Regions from separate parts of the Bacillus sp. N12A5 genome, predicted to be linked through region 3. Evidence: riboswitches for the same ligand, from Rfam matches in the RefSeq annotation. Region 3 holds a riboswitch; each other region holds the start of a gene.
What was found. A riboswitch is a leader RNA that binds a small molecule or an ion and turns the genes downstream of it on or off. The one in region 3 is predicted to bind S-adenosylmethionine.

Region 1: it holds a riboswitch for S-adenosylmethionine, as region 3 does, so the genes downstream of both, metE (5-methyltetrahydropteroyltriglutamate--homocysteine S-methyltransferase) here and MOC09_RS18585 (5-methyltetrahydropteroyltriglutamate--homocysteine S-methyltransferase) in region 3, are expected to answer to the same signal.
Region 2: it holds a riboswitch for S-adenosylmethionine, as region 3 does, so the genes downstream of both, MOC09_RS05030 (phosphoadenylyl-sulfate reductase) here and MOC09_RS18585 (5-methyltetrahydropteroyltriglutamate--homocysteine S-methyltransferase) in region 3, are expected to answer to the same signal.

What each region holds. Positions count from the first base shown of each region.
Region 1 covers NZ_JALAMR010000002.1:342,452-348,927, forward strand. The annotation lists gene MOC09_RS02170 (TPR domain-containing glycosyltransferase) at 1-880, shown strand, start outside; gene MOC09_RS02175 (nucleoside deaminase) at 885-1,355, opposite strand; partial or broken gene MOC09_RS02180 (histidine phosphatase family protein) at 1,491-2,116, shown strand; gene metE (5-methyltetrahydropteroyltriglutamate--homocysteine S-methyltransferase) at 2,155-4,443, opposite strand; SAM riboswitch class I at 4,573-4,728, opposite strand; gene isp (S8 family peptidase) at 4,860-5,819, opposite strand; gene rsbRB (RsbT co-antagonist RsbRB) at 6,042-6,476, shown strand, end outside.
Region 2 covers NZ_JALAMR010000003.1:353,739-360,214, reverse strand. The annotation lists gene pyrK (dihydroorotate oxidase B electron transfer subunit) at 1-6, shown strand, start outside; gene MOC09_RS05045 (dihydroorotate dehydrogenase) at 6-941, shown strand; gene pyrF (orotidine-5'-phosphate decarboxylase) at 910-1,629, shown strand; gene pyrE (orotate phosphoribosyltransferase) at 1,626-2,258, shown strand; SAM riboswitch class I at 2,403-2,508, shown strand; gene MOC09_RS05030 (phosphoadenylyl-sulfate reductase) at 2,670-3,371, shown strand; gene cysP (sulfate permease) at 3,383-4,447, shown strand; gene sat (sulfate adenylyltransferase) at 4,496-5,644, shown strand; gene cysC (adenylyl-sulfate kinase) at 5,657-6,250, shown strand; gene cobA (uroporphyrinogen-III C-methyltransferase) at 6,349-6,476, shown strand, end outside.
Region 3 covers NZ_JALAMR010000021.1:41,021-47,496, forward strand. The annotation lists gene galE (UDP-glucose 4-epimerase GalE) at 1-284, opposite strand, end outside; gene MOC09_RS18550 (CcdC protein domain-containing protein) at 485-958, shown strand; partial or broken gene MOC09_RS18555 (hypothetical protein) at 976-1,074, shown strand; partial or broken gene MOC09_RS18560 (response regulator transcription factor) at 1,071-1,361, shown strand; gene pepT (peptidase T) at 1,411-2,643, shown strand; gene MOC09_RS18570 (hypothetical protein) at 2,748-2,876, shown strand; gene MOC09_RS18575 (hypothetical protein) at 3,187-3,435, shown strand; gene MOC09_RS18580 (LURP-one-related/scramblase family protein) at 3,565-4,053, shown strand; SAM riboswitch class I at 4,119-4,225, shown strand; gene MOC09_RS18585 (5-methyltetrahydropteroyltriglutamate--homocysteine S-methyltransferase) at 4,309-5,442, shown strand; SAM riboswitch class I at 5,511-5,617, shown strand; gene MOC09_RS18590 (5-methyltetrahydropteroyltriglutamate--homocysteine S-methyltransferase) at 5,695-6,476, shown strand, end outside.

The DNA.
Region 1 (6,476 bases), on a different contig from region 3:
CAAGGGAGAGTGGATATTGATCCTGGATGCCGATGAAGAGCTGGATCCGGACACGGGCAGCCTATTGCCTTCGCTGCTGACAGACAGCCTGCCGTCTCTCGGTTATGTGAAGGTCGTGAACTATACCGGGAAGCAATGGAATGAAAATGAAGCGTTTGAACAAAGGCAGATCAGGCTGATCCGCAATCAGCAAAACATAGTGTTTACGGGAAGTATTGGCGAAAGGCCTGAGGGAAAAGCGGCAAGCAGCTCTTTCACGCTTCCATGTATCATTCACCATTACGGCCATTTAGAGCAGGAGGCACAGCAAAAGCATCAGCGCAACATGAGCTTTTTGAATACGGAATTGCTGGCATCCTGCACTGACCCGTCTCTCGTCTATCAGAAAGCAGCTGAATATGACAGAGGAAACAAACATGATAAAGCCCTCAGCCTGGCAATGGATTATATCAATGAATGTAAGAGAAAAAAGCAAATTCCGCCGCCTAATGTCTATTATTTAAAGTATAAATTATTAATAGACGCAGAACGGTACGAAGAAGCGGAACACGATATCAATGAAGCACTCGGGCATTATCACGATTACTGCACGCTCCACTATTACAAAGGGGTCATCAAGTATCAGCTTAAAAAAGTAAGAGAAGCAATCACGGCATTTGAGGCTTGCCTTCAAATCACTAATGAAAATCATCAGTACGTAGAGGTAAAAGGAGCAGCCGATTTTAAATCAAGCTGCTGGCTCGGTGTCTGCCATGCTGAATCGCATCAGCATATGACCGCTGTGCTGTATTTGCAAAAAGCGCTGAAGGCCAATCCGAAGTGCCCGCGGGCACAGCGTCTTCTCAGCGAATTAACAAAGGATCAGGCCGCGCATGCCTGATCCTTTAATATTCTTTTTTATTGTCAAAAGCCCGCCATGCCTGAAACGGGGATAAATGCTCTGTCAAAGTCACTTGATAAAAGGGGATCGTTCTTTCTTCAGCTGGTTTATCAATTTCTTCATAAATGAACGAATCATCAAACCCCGCTTCGGCAGCGTCGGAATGCTCTGCCGCATAGTAAACGGCTTTTGGCCGGGCCCAGTAAATGGCGCCTAAACACATGGGGCACGGCTCGCAGCTCGTATATAAGATGCAATCATCAAGCTGATAGGTGCCAAGTGCCCGGCAGGCGTTCCGAATAGCTGTCACTTCCGCATGGGCAGTCGGATCATTGCTTGTTGTAACGTTGTTCTGCCCCTCGGCAATAATAGAACCGTCTTTTACAATAAGGGCCCCGAAAGGCCCGCCAACTCCTGCATTCACTCCTTCACGAGCGAGGTCGACAGCCCGTTTTAAGAACTTTTCATGATTCATCCCAAACCCTCCTGTCAATTGAGTGTTATAAGTATAGCCGAAAAAGGGGGCAAAGAACATTCTCAAAAAAGTGCAAAATAAACAAAGTATTTGGGGGATTTGCTAAGATAAGAGGAGAAAAGAGGAGGGGGAAACATGCTGCATTTATATATTGCCAGACACGGACAGACCCAATGGAACGTAGAAAAACGGATGCAGGGCTGGCTGGATTCTGATTTGACAGAACTTGGGCTGTACAACGCCCGCGCTCTTGGGGAGCGTCTGAAGGATATTGAATTGAATCAGGTCTACATCAGCCCGAGCAAGCGGACAGAAGAGACAGCAAAAACCATACTGGGATCGCGCAGGCCCCCGCTGGTGATAGATCATATATTCAGAGAAATGTCACTGGGCTCATGGGAAGGGAAAAAACAAGAGGATATTGAAAGGGACGAACCAGATCTTTTTCATGCTTATTTTCATTATCCCGAAGCTTATCGCCAGCAGGGATGTGAAACGTTTTTTGACTTTGAAAAACGGGTCAGGCTGGCTCTCCAAACGATTTTAGACAGCCATTCTTCCGGTAATGTTCTCTTGGTTACCCATTCTGTCTTTATATTAATGCTGTTAAATATCATAAAGGGGAGACGCGTTAACGACATATGGAATTCTGCTTACATACATGATACATCATTGAGCCTTGTGGAATTTGATGAAATGGAACAGCCAAAATAGTAAAAGAAGGGGACGGGAAGCATCGGAAACCGATTTCCGCTTTCTAATAGAAAAAACCATCTGCCAAAGACAGATGGTTTCTATTTTATACAAGCTGTGTCTGCTGAGCTCTTGCTTGTTTTGCAGCTTCCACCATGTTTTTCAATGCGGCAACCGTTTCTTCCTGCTGTCTTGTTTTCAATCCGCAGTCTGGATTTACCCAGAAGCGGTCAGTCGGACAGACGGCAAGCGCATCAACGATAATGTTGTACATTTCTTCAGTTGACGGCACCCGAGGGCTGTGAATGTCATACACACCAAGGCCAAGGCCTTTGAGATACGGATGCTCTTTTAAGTAATCTAAAAATCCTCCGTGGCTTCTGCTGTGCTCGATCGTAATGACATCCGCATCCAGATCATTGATCGTATCGACAATGTCTTCGAAGTTGCTGTAGCACATATGCGTATGAATTTGTGTCTCGTTTTTCACGGAAGAAGTGGTTAATCTGAATGCTTCTGCCGCCCAAGTCAAATATTCATCCCAATCGCGGGTTTTTAATGGAAGGCCTTCGCGCAGTGCTGGTTCATCGACTTGGATGATTTGAATGCCTGCGTCTTCAAGCGCTTTTACTTCTTTCCGAAGGGCAAGCCCGATTTGGAAGGCGATTTCTTTTCTCGAAATATCGTTTCGAGGGAAAGACCAGTTTAAAATTGTAACCGGACCTGTCAGCATTCCTTTCACATGCTTGGATGTCAGGGACTGTGCATATACCGTGTCTTTCACTGTCATCGGTTCAATAAATTCAACATCTCCGTAAATGACTGGCGGCCGAACACAGCGTGAGCCGTATGATTGAACCCAAGCATATTTTGTGAAGGCAAAGCCGGCCAGCTTTTCACCGAAGTATTCGACCATGTCTGTCCGTTCAAACTCACCGTGAACAAGGACATCAAGTTCCAATTCTTCCTGAATATCAATCCACCTTTTGGTTTCCGCATTGATAAAGTTTTGATACTGTTCATCAGACCATTCATTTTTCCGCCATTTTTGGCGTGCGCTCCGCACTTCAGCAGACTGCGGGAAGCTTCCGATCGTAGTCGTCGGCAAAAGCGGGAGGCCGAGAGATTCATTTTGCAGAGCTAAACGTTCTTCAAACGGTATCGGACGCTTGAAGTCATTATCTGTTAATTGCTCAAGCTCTTTCTTTTGTTCAGAATTCGTGCCTGTTGCAAACAGTTTAAGCGCCTGAATATCAGCTTTTGCCTGCTGGATTTGTTCGCTGATCGCCGCTTTTCCTGATACTAACCCTTCTTTCAAAGCTGTCAGCTCGGCCAGCTTTTCTTTTGCGTAGGATAATCCGTTCAGCAGATCCTTTTCCAAATGCTCGTCAGGATGTTTTGCTACCGGAACATGCAGCAGACTGCTTGAAGGCTGAATCCACAGTTCATCAACGTTTGCATAGCTGAGAATATCTAGAATGGCATCGAGACGTTCTTCAAGGTCTGCTTTCCAAATGTTGCGTCCGTCGATCACGCCGGCTGCCAGTACTTTGTCTGTCGGAAAGCCGTGTGTTTTCAGCTGTTCCAGGTTTCTGCCTTTGTCGTGAACGAAATCAAGGCCGATTCCCTGAACCGGGTAAGAGATCAGCTCTTCATAGGCATCAACAGAATCAAAATACGTCTGTAAAAGCACATTCAAAGAGGAAAGCTCACTTGTAATGCTTTCAAATAATTCTTTTGCGCCGCGAACATCTTCGCAAGAGGCGGTAACGAGTGCCGGCTCATCGATTTGAACCCATTTTACGCCTTCTTCTTCAAGCTCTTTCAAAAGCTGTACATATAACGGCACAAGGCGTTTTTGGATTGCTTTAGCTTCTGACGGTTCATAGCCTTTAGCAAGCGTAACGAACGTATATGGGCCGATAATCACAGGCTTTGTTTCAACGCCGTATGCCTGTTTGATTCGGCGATAATCTTCGAGCTGTTTGTTTCTTGTCAGGCTGAACTCAATGCTCTCGTCATATTCCGGAACGATGTAATGGTAATTTGTATTAAACCATTTTGTCATTTCACTTGATACAGCGTCTTTTATTCCGCGGGCGATAGCGAAGTATGTATCGGTAGCGTCAGTCAAATGTCTGAATCGTTTCGGAATCCAGTTAAAGCTGACCGCTGTGTCGAGTACATGGTCATACTGTGTGAAATCAGAAACAGGCACAACATCAATCTGCTGGTCAATTTGTGTTTTTACTGCGGATAAAAATAGGTCATCCATTTGCTTTAAAAACGTATCTTTATCAGTGCTGCCTTTCCAATACGCTTCAAGTGCTTTTTTCCATTCTCTGTTCAGTCCGATTCTCGGAAATCCTAAATTCGATGTTTTGATGGTTGTCATTGTTTCTCCTCCTTTATATGTAAAACACTCTAAGTTAACCCGCGGATACAGGCTGCTAAGAGGTTTCCTCACAAACAAAAAGCCTCTTTCCCATGAGAGAAAGAGGCTTTTCTGCGTAAAACACTGCCTCTCTCATCTCTCAGACACAATCTGATGGAATTAGCACCGTGCCTTATGAGACATCAGTCTCGGCGCGAAAAGCAGTGCGCCCCATTTCACAATGGAATTACGGTCGGTTGCTGTTGGGGTCAAAAGGCCAATCCCTCGCCCAACTCTCGATAAGAGAAAATGTTATTAATTTTTTGAAAAGTTGAATCATTTGTTGGTAATCTTAACAGCAATTCAAATTCGCTGTCAACATAGAATTTGAAATTTTATTTACAAATTACGGCATTTATTATATGAGAAAAATAAATTTATAGTGTCATCAAATGTGATTGCTCTGCTTTTTCTGCCAGCTCATCAGGAGCAGTTAAATACAGGAATCCATTGCCTGCCAGCGTTTTTGCGATATCAAGCGGGAGTGTCCTGCGAACCAGCTGTGCATAAACCTCAGGTTCAGAAAGCTTTCTTTGAAATGATTCTTCTTCAAAGCTTTTAATTAAAGCGAGCGCTCCGCTGACGTGAGGGGCAGCCATTGAAGTCCCGGTGAGCTTGCCGTATTTCTTGTTAGGGAGGGTGGATAATATATTTTCTCCCGGTGCCACAAGATCGATTTCTTTATTGGCGTTAGAAAATTCTGACGATTCTCGAGCTACGGAAACAGAACCAACCGCGATCACTTCATTATAAGCCGCGGGGTAGGAAAGCTCTTCTGTTCGTTCGTCGCCGTCACCTTCATTTCCCGCCGCGCAAACGACAAGCACTCCGTTTTTGACGGCGTTTTTCACGGCTTCTTCAAGCTCCGGAACATCGCTTGGTCCGCCAAGGGACATTGAGATGATATCGACTTTCTGTTCCACAGCGTAGTTAATGCCGTTAATAATCCATTCGTATTGTCCGCTGCCGTTTGCGCCGCCTAGAACCTTCACAATCAATAGGCTTGCCTCAGGAGCGACTCCAGCAATGCCGCCATTTGAATCATTAGCGGCAATTGTTCCGGCGACGTGTGTGCCGTGTCCGTTGTAGTCGGAAATCGCATCTTCCTTGCCGCCGTCATCATCTGTGAAGTTCTTTCCGCCGATGATTTGGTTTTTTAAATCAGGATGGCTTGTATCGCAGCCAGTGTCCAATACTGCAATTGTTACGTTTTTGCCTTTTACCCCTTTTGCCCACAATTCTGGCGCCTTAATCACTTTAATGCCCTCAGGAAGCTCGTTTACATCCATGATCTGCTCATTCGTCACATACGGGATCAAGCGGATTTCACCATTCATAAAAAAGCCCTCCTTTTTTATGCTTTCAAGTGGATTCAAGGGTGTTGCCTCATATTATATGAAAAAAGCAACCGCTCGGACAGAGCCATTTGAAGCATTTTGAAAAAATAGGATACACCCCAAAGAATTAGTTATTTTCAAAATATTGGATGGCTTCAGCGTGTATGACTGGGATTCAGCTATCAGTCAAGTTATAATAGTGTTGGGGAAAGGAGCAGTGTGATGAAACTGAATGAAAAATTATACGCATTTTTTTCAGAACATGTTGATCAAATGGCCGAGGAATGGATTGAAACGATGGAGGAAAGCGATCCGAACTCGCTTTACGCTCTACATAATGCATCTGTAACGGAAGAATTGAAAGAGCAGGACAGAGAATTTTATCGGCATCTGAATTACATGTATGTTTTACCGGAAAAACAATTTCTCGAAGAATTTCAAGAGTGGATCATTGAGCTGACAAACGACCAAAAGCATCTCGACACGCCGGTTCAGTACGTCATTCGGGAGTTTATGAGAAACCGAAGATTATACACGAAGTATCTTGAGAAGTTCGCAGAAGAAAATGAATCGGCATTTGAACCGGGAGAGAAACAGAAATGGGCTGATTTGATTGTAAAAGTCTTTGATTTTACGATTTATACATTCGTTGATCAT
Region 2 (6,476 bases), on a different contig from region 3:
CTGTAATGCTAGAGGTGAAGTTGCCGGGACTTAATTTGAAAAATCCGATCATTCCTGCATCAGGCTGCTTTGGTTTTGGTAAAGAGTTTGCCCGTTTTTATGATTTGTCTTGTCTCGGTGCAATCATGATTAAAGCTACGACAAAGGAGCCTCGCTTCGGGAATCCGACCCCTAGGGTAGCTGAGACTGGCGCTGGAATGCTCAATGCGATCGGTCTGCAAAATCCGGGGCTTGAAAGCGTCTTGCAAAATGAGCTGCCTTGGCTTGAGCAGTTTGATACGCCGATCATTGCCAATGTCGCAGGTTCTCAAGTTGAGGATTATGTTGAAGTTGCAGAGCATATCAGCAAAGCGCCTAATGTTCATGCTCTTGAATTGAACATTTCCTGTCCAAATGTGAAAACAGGCGGAATCGCTTTCGGCACAAACCCTGAAATGGCTGCTGATTTGACAAAAGCGGTAAAAGAGGTTTCAGATGTGCCCGTTTATGTAAAGCTTTCACCGAACGTGGCAAATATCACAGAAATTGCATCAGCGATTGAAGAGGCTGGAGCGGACGGTCTTACGATGATCAACACATTAATCGGCATGAGGCTTGATTTAAAAACAGGCAAGCCGATATTAGCGAATAAAACAGGAGGACTTTCCGGCCCTGCTGTGAAGCCGGTTGCCATTCGCATGGTGTATGAAGTCAGCCAGGCGGTCAATATCCCGATTATCGGAATGGGAGGCGTGCAGACGGCTGAAGATGCACTGGAGTTTCTTCTCGCGGGAGCAAGCGCGGTCGCTGTCGGAACAGCAAACTTTGTGAATCCTTTTGCATGTCCGGACATTATTGAACAGCTCCCTGCTGTTTTGCGCCAATACGGCTATCAATCAATTGAAGAATGCATCGGAAGGAGCTGGAATTATGAAAAACAACCTGCCCATCATCGCGCTTGATTTTGCATCAGCTGAAGAAACACTTGCATTCTTAGCGCCTTTTCAGCAAGAACCGTTATTTGTAAAGGTTGGAATGGAGCTTTTTTATCAAGAAGGGCCATCTATCATTACACAACTAAAAGAAAGAAATTGCGAGCTGTTTTTAGATTTAAAGCTTCATGACATCCCGACCACTGTAAACAAAGCGATGAAGCGCCTCGCCGGTCTCGGAGTCGACCTCGTCAATGTTCATGCGGCCGGAGGCAAAAAAATGATGCAAGCAGCTCTGGAAGGCTTAGAAGAAGGGACGCCGGCCGGAAAAAAACGCCCGTCACTTATCGCGGTCACCCAGTTGACAAGCACATCTGAACAAATCATGAAAGCTGAATTGCTGATCCAAAAGCCTCTGATCGACACGGTTGTGCACTACAGCAAATTGGCGGAAGAAAGCGGCCTGGATGGAGTGGTCTGCTCGGTTCATGAAGCAGAAGCCATTTATCAGGCGGTATCGCCTTCATTTCTGACTGTCACTCCGGGCATCAGGATGTCAGAGGACGCTGCGAATGACCAAATCCGTGTAGCGACACCTGCAATAGCGAGAGAGAAAGGGTCATCAGCGATTGTAGTAGGCCGCTCGATTACAAAAGCGGCAGACCCAGTAAAAGCCTATGAAGCTGTCAGACTCGAATGGGAGGGAATCAAATCATGAAACAAATCATCGCAAAACATCTATTAGACATCCAAGCTGTATTTTTACGCCCGAACGAGCCATTTACATGGGCAAGCGGCATATTATCGCCAATCTACTGTGACAACCGCCTTACGCTATCTTTCCCGGAGGTCAGAAATGATGTCGCCTCAGGCATCAGCAAGCTGATCGAAGAGCATTTTCCTGAAGCTGAAATGATTGCGGGAACAGCAACTGCCGGTATTCCTCATGCTGCTCTGGCGGCTGACCGATTGAATCTTCCGATGTGTTATGTAAGGAGCAAGCCGAAAGCACACGGGAAAGGCAATCAGATTGAGGGGGCTGTTCAAGAAGGCCCAAAAACGGTCGTCATTGAAGACTTAATCTCAACAGGAGGCAGCGTGCTTGAAGCTGCGGCAGCTTTACAAGCGGCTGGCTGTGAAGTGCTTGGTGTCGTCTCGATCTTTACGTACGGGCTGCCTAAAGCACAGGAAGCGTTTGCGAAGGCGGAACTGCCATACTACTCATTAACTGATTATGATACTTTGACAGAGGTCGCCCTTGAAAACGGAAATATTCATTCGGACGATCTAGAAAAGCTTAAAACGTGGAAACAAAATCCCGAGTCAAAAGATTGGTTTAAAAAATAAAAAATAAATTTTAGTGATGTACAGGGGCGTTAAAGCCTTGCTGTACTTGAAAACAGGCCATCCGGCCTGTTTTTTTATTAATCCTATAAAAAAAGTCGGGTTGACTTATGTTAGAATTGTGCTAAAATTTACTACAAATCTAAAAACTTATCAAGAGCGGCTGAGGGACTGGACCTATGAAGCCCGGCAACCTGCACAGTGTGTAAGGTGCTACTTCCAGCAAAATGAATTCCATTTTGAAAGATAAGGGCGCCATGCAGTTCCTGTCTTTCTTTCCGCCGGATTGAAAGTTTTTTATTTTAAGAGGAAAAAAGGCTGTTTGCATAACACAGCCCGCATCACATTACAATTTGGAAAAGACAACCGGCAGAAAGCTACTGTTTGTTTGTCTCCGAAAGGAGGAAAGAAGAAATGTTAACGTACGATAATTGGGAAGAACCAACCATTACATTTCCGGAAGACGATCCTTATAAAGGAGCGCTGTCAGTTTTAAAGTGGGCATACGGCCATTACGGCAATCAGCTAGTTTATGCCTGCAGTTTCGGAATTGAAGGAATCGTTTTGATTGATTTAATTTATAAAGTGAAAAAAGACGCAGAGATTGTGTTTCTTGATACAGGACTTCATTTTAAAGAAACCTATGAAACGATTGAACGGGTAAAAGAGCGCTATCCGGGCCTTAACATCATCCTGAAAAAACCAGATCTGACCCTTGAGGAGCAAGCCGAAGAATACGGTGACAAACTGTGGGAAAGAGAACCGAATCAGTGCTGCTATCTGAGAAAGGTCGTTCCTTTAAGAGAGGCGCTTTCTGGACATCCGGCCTGGCTTTCCGGCCTGCGCCGCGATCAAGGGCCGAGCCGTGCCAATACGAATTTCTTAAACAAAGATGAAAAATTCAAATCAGTAAAAGTATGTCCGCTTATCCATTGGACTTGGAAAGACATTTGGAGATACACATCTCGTAATGAGCTGGACTACAATCCGCTTCATGACCAAGGATATCCAAGCATTGGCTGCGCGCCTTGCACGGCTCCTGCTTTTACTGCAGAGGATTTACGCTCAGGCAGATGGAATGGTATGGCGAAAACAGAATGCGGACTGCATGAATAAGGAGCTGCAAAATGGAACTAGCCGCTATTTTATTTAGCTTGTTTTTCGCAATGAATATTGGTGCAAGCGGCGCTGCGGCTTCGATGGGAGTTGCTTACGGCTCTGGAGCCATCAAAAAGAAAACCTACGCTTTGATCATATGTGCAGTTGGTGTGCTGGCCGGGGCGGTCATTGGCGGAGGCGAGGTTGTAAAAACCATCAGCTCCGGCATTATCCCCGAGCAGACGATTACACTGCCGATTGTTTGCATCATTATTGGAGCCGCTGCGCTGTCGCTCTTTACGGCTAATCTGCTCGGCATTCCTTTGTCGACAAGTGAAGTAACAGTCGGCGCGGTTGTCGGAGTGGGAGTGGCTTACAAAGTATTGTTTGTGAACAATCTTCTGGTCATTGTGGCGTTTTGGGTTTTTGTCCCGCTGTTTGCTTTCGGCTTTACCTATTTGGTTTCAAAGCTGTTTAGTTTTTTAAAGATTGAAATTAAGTCTGCTAAAAAGCAAAAAATCCTCGGCATTGTTTTGTTAGTTGCCGGATTTTTCGAAGCATTCTCTGCCGGCATGAATAACGTGGCCAATGCTGTTGGCCCGTTGGTAGCGGCGGGTGTGCTTGATGTCGCAAAGGGAACTTTGTACGGGGGAGCTTTTGTTGCTCTTGGCGCGCTGTTATTAGGCCGGCGTGTGTTAGAAACAAACGGAAAGAAAATCACGAGATTCTCAAAAGGGGAAGGCATTCTCTTATCCGGTACAGGAGCGGGTCTGGTGATCATCAGTTCAGTATTTGGGATGCCGGTGCCCTTGGCGCAAGTCACGTCATCGTCTATTATCGGAATAGGCATGGCCAAAAACGGTCCGAACGTGTTCCATAAACAGGTTGTTCAAACGATGCTGAAGGTATGGATTGTATCGCCGTTTTTATCTTTATCGATTTCTTATCTGCTTGTATCATTGTTTTTAAAAGCGGATTATTATTCAATCTTTATCATGGTAAGCGTGCTTTTAGCGGCGGGCGGTGCGGTCAGCCTGACGAAGGCCATACGTAAAGAGAGACGCTCTGTCCACGAACAAGGCGGGGGAATCTGATCATTAATCTGAGTAATTTTATATGTTAAATAGGAGGAGATGGATAGTATGAGCTTAGCACCACACGGAGGAACATTAGTAAGCAGAGTAGATGAATCGTATAATGTAAGCAGTATTCAAAAAGAAATCGAACTTGATTTGATTTCTTTTGCAGATTTAGAATTAATCGGAATCGGTGCGTACAGCCCAATCGAAGGTTTCTTTAATGAAAAAGATTACGTATCTGTTGTCGAAAACATGCGTCTTTCTTCCGGTGTTGTCTGGTCTCTTCCGATCACGCTTCCGGTGAACGCGCAAAAAGCAGCGGAACTGTCAGTCGGTGAAACGGTCAAGCTGACGTATGAAGGAGAAACATACGGTGTTATCCAAATTGAAGACCTGTATGTGCCTGACAAACAAAAAGAGGCTGTTAATGTGTATAAAACGGATGATCAGGAACACCCGGGTGTTAAAAAGCTGTTCAGCCGCGGCGATACATATGTCGGCGGACCGATCACATTGATTAAAAAAGCTTCAAAACAGTTCCCAGAGTTTACGTTCGAACCGGCGGAAACAAGACGCCAGTTTGCGGAAAAAGGCTGGGAAACCATTGTCGGTTTCCAAACAAGAAACCCTGTTCACAGAGCGCATGAATATATTCAAAAAACTGCTCTTGAAACAGTAGACGGCTTGTTTTTGAACCCGCTGGTAGGCGAAACAAAATCTGATGACATTCCAGCTGATGTTCGCATGGAAAGCTACCAGGTGCTTCTTAACAATTATTACCCGAAAGAGCGCGTATTTCTCGGTGTCTTCTTAGCGGCGATGCGTTATGCAGGGCCGAGAGAAGCAATTTTCCACGCGCTTGTCAGAAAGAACTACGGCTGCACGCATTTCATCGTCGGCCGCGATCACGCAGGTGTAGGTGACTATTACGGAACATACGAGGCACAGGAGCTTTTTGATACTTTTAAACCTGAAGAACTCGGCATTACACCGCTGAAATTCGAGCACAGTTTCTTCTGTGAAAAATGCGGAAATATGGGAACAGCGAAAACTTGCCCTCATGGCCGAGAGCATCACGTCATTTTATCAGGCACGAAGGTAAGAGGCATGCTGAGAGACGGTGTGCTGCCTCCTGCAGAATTCAGCCGCGCAGAGGTCGTAGAAGTGTTAATCAGAGGGATGAAGAAAAAAGAAGAAGCAGGTGTATCTTAAGGGGGACTGGCAGTGACAAATCGTGATATCGTATGGCATGAAGCCTCTATTACAAAAGAAGAATATCAGAAAAAAAACAAGCACAAAAGCTCCATTCTCTGGCTGACAGGATTAAGCGGTTCGGGCAAATCAACCATTGCCAATGCCGCTGCGAGAGAATTGTTTGAGCAGGGCTATCAGGTGATTGTGCTGGACGGGGATAATATCCGTCACGGCTTAAATAAAGACCTTGGGTTTTCTGATGAAGACCGAAAGGAAAACATCCGCCGAATCGGAGAGGTGGCAAAGCTTTTTGTTCAGCAGGGCACAATTGTCATTACTGCTTTTATCTCACCTTTCCGCGAGGACAGAGAACAGGTACGCCAGCTTGTAGAAGCAGGCGAATTCCATGAGGTATACATTAAATGCGACCTAGATATTTGTGAACAAAGAGATCCGAAAGGGCTCTACAAAAAAGCAAGAAACGGGGAAATTCCGTTCTTCACTGGAATCGATTCTCCTTATGAAGAGCCGGAAGCACCGGAACTTGTTCTTGATTCAGGACAGCATGACCGTGAAGCGTGCAAAAACCAGCTGATCGAGTTTGTCAAACAGCAATTGAGCTAAATATGATCTGCTGTGTTCTTCTCAGATGCCGGAATGCAAGCGAGAATAACATCACAGCGAATGTTCTGGAAGAACTCGAATAGATCGGGGGAAATACGATGGGGAAAGTATATATTGTAGGAGCGGGTCCCGGTGATCCTGATCTGCTGACAATTAAAGCGCTGAAAGCCATTAAAAAAGCTGATGTCATCTTATACGACAGATTAGTAAATAAAGAGATTTTACA
Region 3 (6,476 bases):
TTGAGCGGAATCGCAACAGATTCACCAACTGCTTTTAACCCTGCAAAGTGAATTACAGCTTCAATTTCATTTTCCGCAAAAACCGAATCTACCGCTTCCCGATCCAATAGATCCGCTTCATAGAACGTTAAATCTTTTCCCGTAATCTCCTTGACGCGGTTCAGCGCCTCAGCCGAACTGTTGGACAGATTATCGAGAACGACAATCTCATAGCCGCTGTTCAATAGCTCCACACATGTGTGGCTTCCGATGTATCCCGCGCCGCCTGTAACAAGTATTGCCATGATGTAAACCCTCCTAAAAAATGACCTGCTATTATTATATAGTGTTTAGGACGGCTCCACATCCATTTTGAAGAAGTTTAATCGTTTATTAATAGTTTCTTCATATTTTTTCGACCAATTTGATAGAGAAAAACCAATCTGCCGGTTGACGTTTTCTTTCTGCATTTTCGCTATGCTTTAGGCAGAAAGGATTTGATGAGATGGCAATGAGCCCTTATATTTTGATTGTCTTTATTCTTATTGTTTTATCAATGTATCGAGAAAGAACGGTAAAGCCCGGTAAACTGCTGATCATTCCGCTGCTGCTGTTATGGGGCGTATCAGCATCGTTTCAGCCGGCGTATTTCCATTCCGTATTGCATGTGGCGATCAGCGGCATTTTATTACTGATCGGGCTGGCCTGCGGGTTTGGCATTGGGAAGATGGTAAACGTGCGGATTCACCCAGAAACCGGAAAGGTCACTTCACGCGGCTCCCTTGGAAGTGTTATCCTCATTTTAGTGATACTTTCTTTGCGTATGGCCGCGAGAGTATGGCTGCCTGAGAGCAATGAGCTTTTTATTGCCGTTATTCATTCTATGTTCTTCATCCCCCTCGGCACCATCACTGCCCGCAACATCATGCTTTACAAAGCATACAGACGGCTGACCGCTGGCAAAGTATCGATTCAATAACTGAAAGAAGGACCAGCATGAACCGACAATCTCCGGCTCGGCACTACAAGAAGCTTGTGCCGAGCCTTATTCTCATTTTCAATTGCATGCAATTTTTATCTCACCCATCCAAAGCGCCAGAGGCGAAGCGATTTTCCGTACAGCCACAGCTGCCAAAATGATCAGTGAGACATTTCGCTCGAAACAAACTCAAGCAGCAGAACTGGCCGAGCCATTCACAAAAAGAGAGCTCGAGGTTCTTCAGCAAATGGCCTACGGGTTGCGAAACGAGGATATTGCTGAAAAGCTTTTCGTCAGCGAAAGCACTGTGAAAACCCACGTGCACCGCATCCTGCAAAAATGCAATGCCCAAGACCGGACACAGGCAGTCGTTTTTGCCATTCGAAACGGGATTGTGCAATAGAAAACCCTTATCCCATCATGATAAAATAAGGCAAAGGAGATGATTGGAAATGAAAGAAGAAATCATTGAACGGTTTACTACATACGTAAAGGTCGACACACAGTCCGATGAATCCGTCGACACCTGCCCTTCCACACCCGGCCAATTGACGTTAGGCAACATGCTCGTTGATGAATTGAAATCAATCGGCATGCAGGATGCAGCCATTGATGAAAACGGTTATGTCATGGCGACTCTTCCCTCCAATACTGAAAAAGACGTGCCGACAATCGGCTTTCTCGCTCACGTCGATACCGCCACAGACTTTACCGGCAAAAATGTGAATCCGCAAATCGTTGATAACTACGATGGAAAAGACATCGTTCTCAATGAACAGCTTCAGGTCATCCTGTCGCCTGATCAATTCCCTGAGCTGTCTGGCTATAGAGGTCACACACTCATCACCACAGACGGCACCACCCTTCTCGGCGCAGACAATAAGGCCGGTATCGCTGAAATCATGACAGCCATGGATTACCTCATCAAACACCCTGAAATCAAGCACGGCACGATTAGAGTCGCCTTTACGCCTGATGAAGAAATCGGCAGAGGGCCACACAAATTTGATGTAAAACGGTTCAATGCGTCCTTTGCCTACACTGTTGACGGCGGCCCGCTCGGCGAGCTTGAATACGAAAGCTTTAATGCCGCTGCCGCAAAAATCACGATCAAAGGCAATAACGTACATCCCGGCACGGCAAAAGGGAAAATGATTAACTCTGCAAAAATCGCGATGAAGCTGAACAGCCTGTTGCCGGCAGATGAAGCGCCTGAGTATACAGAAGGCTATGAGGGCTTCTACCACCTGCTGTCGATTCAAGGAGATGTAGAGGAAACAAAACTCCACTACATTATCAGAGACTTTGACAAAGAGAACTTCCAAAACAGAAAAGACACAATGAAGCGTGTCGTTGAGGAGCTTCAAAACGAATACGGAAAAGAACGCGTTCAGCTTGATATGAACGATCAATACTACAACATGAAAGAAAAAATCGAACCTGTCATCGAAATCGTCAACATTGCCAAACAAGCGATGGAAAACCTCGGCATTGAACCGAAGATTTCTCCAATCCGCGGCGGGACGGACGGATCCCAGCTGTCCTACATGGGACTCCCGACGCCAAACATCTTTACCGGCGGGGAAAACTTCCACGGAAAATTTGAATACATCTCAGCTGATAACATGGTCAAAGCCGTAAACGTCATCGTTGAGATTGCAAAGCTGTTTGAAGAACAGGCGTAATGCCAAAAACCAGTCCAAAAAAGGACTGGTTTTTTTGCGTAAAAATGAAACATTTTTAAAACGTCCTCCGTAAAACAAGTATCAACGGATGAGGAGGAAAAACAGTGACAAAACAAGCAATTGCTGCAAAAAAGAGCCTATTGAAAAAATGGATCACGACTAGACCGCTAAACATGCAAAAGAAATCCAGCCCGTTTCAAAAGATCAGAAAAATGTTCAAACGCTTCTTCTAATTGACATACACATCCTCAAAACCACAATCTCAATCCCTCTCGTACCGCCCAAATGCTCCGTGATTTGGGTTTTTTGTGTTTGATTGCGGAAAATAGGGTATACATCAAACAAGCAAAAAAAAAGAGAATCCAAAAACAGGTAATTAGAATCACGAAAACTTAGTCTTAAAGTTATATAAAGGAATTGATTATAGCGTCGATAGTAACTATAGAACCAACCAACAACTAGAATAACCATCGAGATGTAAGACTATTTTCAGGTCAACAGGTTAGACTGTTTTAGAGGGACAGTAATTTATTTTTAGTCGATTTGGAATTTTTTGAATACTTTTTGACATTTTATCCGTACAATAGAGAATACCAAAACTATTTTTGGGAGGTATGTAACATGATCCTATTTATTATCATCGCATTATGCGGCTATCTTCTTTTTTCTTTCAGCAAGGACAATCGCCGCAAACCGCAAAAGACAAGCCCTCTGCCAGCAGCCGCACCTCATCACAACAACCTAATCGACCTTGACGCCATCCGCCAAAAACGCCGGATGCATCTTTCCTAATTCTATATTTCAAACGAAAAGGCTGCTGAATCAGGCAGCCTTTTAAAATTGTTTTGATTTAGAGCCTGAAAACTTTTCACCCTCTATCCGTAATTTCATACTAGGCAAATCCAAAAGGAGACTTTAGCAATGATTGAATTATTTATGAAACAAAAAATGTTCTCGTTTAAAGATGCGTTTCACATTTATGACCGGGATGAACAGGAGACATTCAAGGTCGAGGGGCGGTTCTTTTCGTTAGGGGACTCGTTACAAATGACAGATTCAACAGGAAAAACGCTCGTGTCCATAGAACAAAAAGTGATGTCTTTTTTGCCGCGATACGAGATTTCAATTGGCGGAGAAACGGTTTGTGAAGTGACGAAGAAGGTAACGTTTTTCAAACCGAAGTTTGAGATTTCCAAGCTTAACTGGGAAATCGAAGGTGATTTGTGGAAGGACGAATTCCAGCTGACGGACGGGAAGAATGTCCGGATGTCCGTAAGCAAAAAGTGGCTAAGCTGGGGCGATTCCTATCACTTGCAGATTGCAAACGAGGAGGATGTGCTGATTTGCACGGCTATTGCTATCGTACTGGATATGGTTTTATATAACGATGAAGATGAAAGTATTTTCTAAAAAGTGTTGACAATTGATTCAAAAGTAATAATATTAAGATAATTGAAATCTATATATGAAGATGTACCTTATCAAGAGAGGTGGAGGGACTGGCCCTATGATACCCGGCAACCGCTGTTTTAAACAGAATGGTGCTAAATCCTTAAGAACATTGCGTTCTTGCAGATGAGGCGGAGATTTGATCGTTCAAGCTCTTCCTTACACAAAGGAAGAGCTTTTTTATGCTCAACATAATTTAGAAAAGAGGCGAATGACATGGCTCAACAAACACATCTTGCAGGACAAAAAACAGAACAACAGCGCAAAGCTCCTTTCCGTGCCGATCATGTCGGCAGTTTATTGCGCTCTGCTCCGGTGAAAGAAGCCCGGCAGAAAAAAGCGGCCGGCGAGATCACAGCGGAACAGCTGCGTGATGTCGAAAACCAAGAAATCACCCGCATTGTGGAAAAACAAAAAGAAATCGGCCTTGATGTGGTAACAGACGGGGAATTCCGCCGTTCATGGTGGCATTATGATTTTCTGGAAGGGCTCGACGGCGTGGAACCATTCATTCCGGCTGAAGGGATTCAGTTCCATCATGCCAAAACAAAAGCACGCAGCATCAAGGTGACGGGAAAACTCGATTTTACGAGCCACCCAGCACTTGCCGATTATCAATTTTTACATAAGATTGCCGGCGGGGCGACACCCAAGCTGACGATTCCGAGCCCGAATATGCTGTTTTTCGGTGAAAAGGCTGATAAGGGGATTTATGATGACCAAGAGGAATACTTTCATGACCTGGCCCAAGCGTACAAAAAAGCAATCAAAGCCTTCTATGACGCTGGCTGCCGTTATCTTCAGCTTGATGATACGTCATGGTCTCTCTTCTTTGAAGAAAAAGGCAGAGAGGTTGTCCGGGCGCTCGGCGGCGATCCAGAAACATTGCCTGCCTTGTTTGCCAAAACGATTAACGATGCAGTGGCAGACCGGCCTGATGATTTAGCAATCACGATGCACATTTGCCGCGGCAACTTCCGTTCAACTTGGGCGGCATCTGGGGGCTATGACGCTGTTGCAGAAACGATTTTGGACGGCTTAAACCTGGACGGCTTGTTCTTGGAATACGATGATGACCGCTCTGGAAACTTTGATCCGCTCCGTTATGTGAAACGCAAAGATCTGCAAATCGTGCTCGGCTTGATCACATCAAAATACGGCGAGCTCGAAAATCCTGACGATGTGAAACGCCGAATCAATGAAGCGGCGCGCTTTGTCAGCTTGGATCAGCTGTGCCTCAGCCCGCAGTGCGGTTTCGCCTCTACAGAAGAAGGAAACCTTTTGACAGAGGAGCAGCAATGGGCAAAGCTTCGCCATGTCATCGACATCGCCAACGATGTGTGGAGATAATCTATCATTGACAGAAACAGAAAATGTGTGAATAATAGATACTATCAGAAAATTTCATAAAAAGGTTTTCCTTATCAAGAGAGGTGGAGGGACTGGCCCTGCGATACCCGGCAACCGCTGTTTAACAGAATGGTGCTAAATCCTTTAGAGCAATAATTGCTCTTGAAGATAAGGTTGAGATTGTCACACAAGCTCTTCCTTATCCAAAGGAAGAGCTTTTTTATACTCGAATGGAAAGAAGGAATGGACAACATGTCACAACAAACAACACCCGCAGAACAACAATCACTTCAAAGAAAAAAACCGCCGTTTCGCGCGGATCAAGTCGGGAGCCTGCTGAGATCTGAGCCCGTCAAAAAAGCACGGCTGCAAAAAGCGGCTGGCGAAATTACGGCTGAACAGCTCCGCCAAATTGAAGACGATGAAATCACCCGCATTGTGGAGAAACAAAAGGAAACCGGCCTGAACGTCGTGACTGACGGTGAATTCCGCAGAGCGTGGTGGCATTTTGATTTCTTAGAAAATCTGGATGGCGTTGAGCCGTTCACTCCTGAGCACGGCATTCAATTCCATAATGTGCAGACTAAAGCACGCGGCATCAAAGTCACAGGTGATATCGACTTTTCAACTCACCCAATGCTTGAAGATTACTCATTTCTCCACAGCATTGCCGGTGATGCGACGCCAAAGATGACGATCCCAAGCCCGAATATGCTGTTTTTCCGCGGCAAGCTAGAAAAGGCTTCCTATAAAAATGACTATCACCTTTTCCAGCACGATGTATCCAAAGCATATAAAAAGGCGATTCAAGCGTTTTACGACAGAGGCTGCCGCTACCTCCAGCTTGATGATACGGCATGGGCTGTTTTCTTATCTGAAAAAGGCTTAAAACAAATCGAAGCGTTTGGAACAACGCCTGACGAGCTTCGCCAGCTATTTGCGAAATCCATTAACGACGCGATTGCTGACCGTCCGGATGACTTGACGGTAACCATGCATATTTGCCGCGGCAACTTCCAGTCCACTTGGACAGC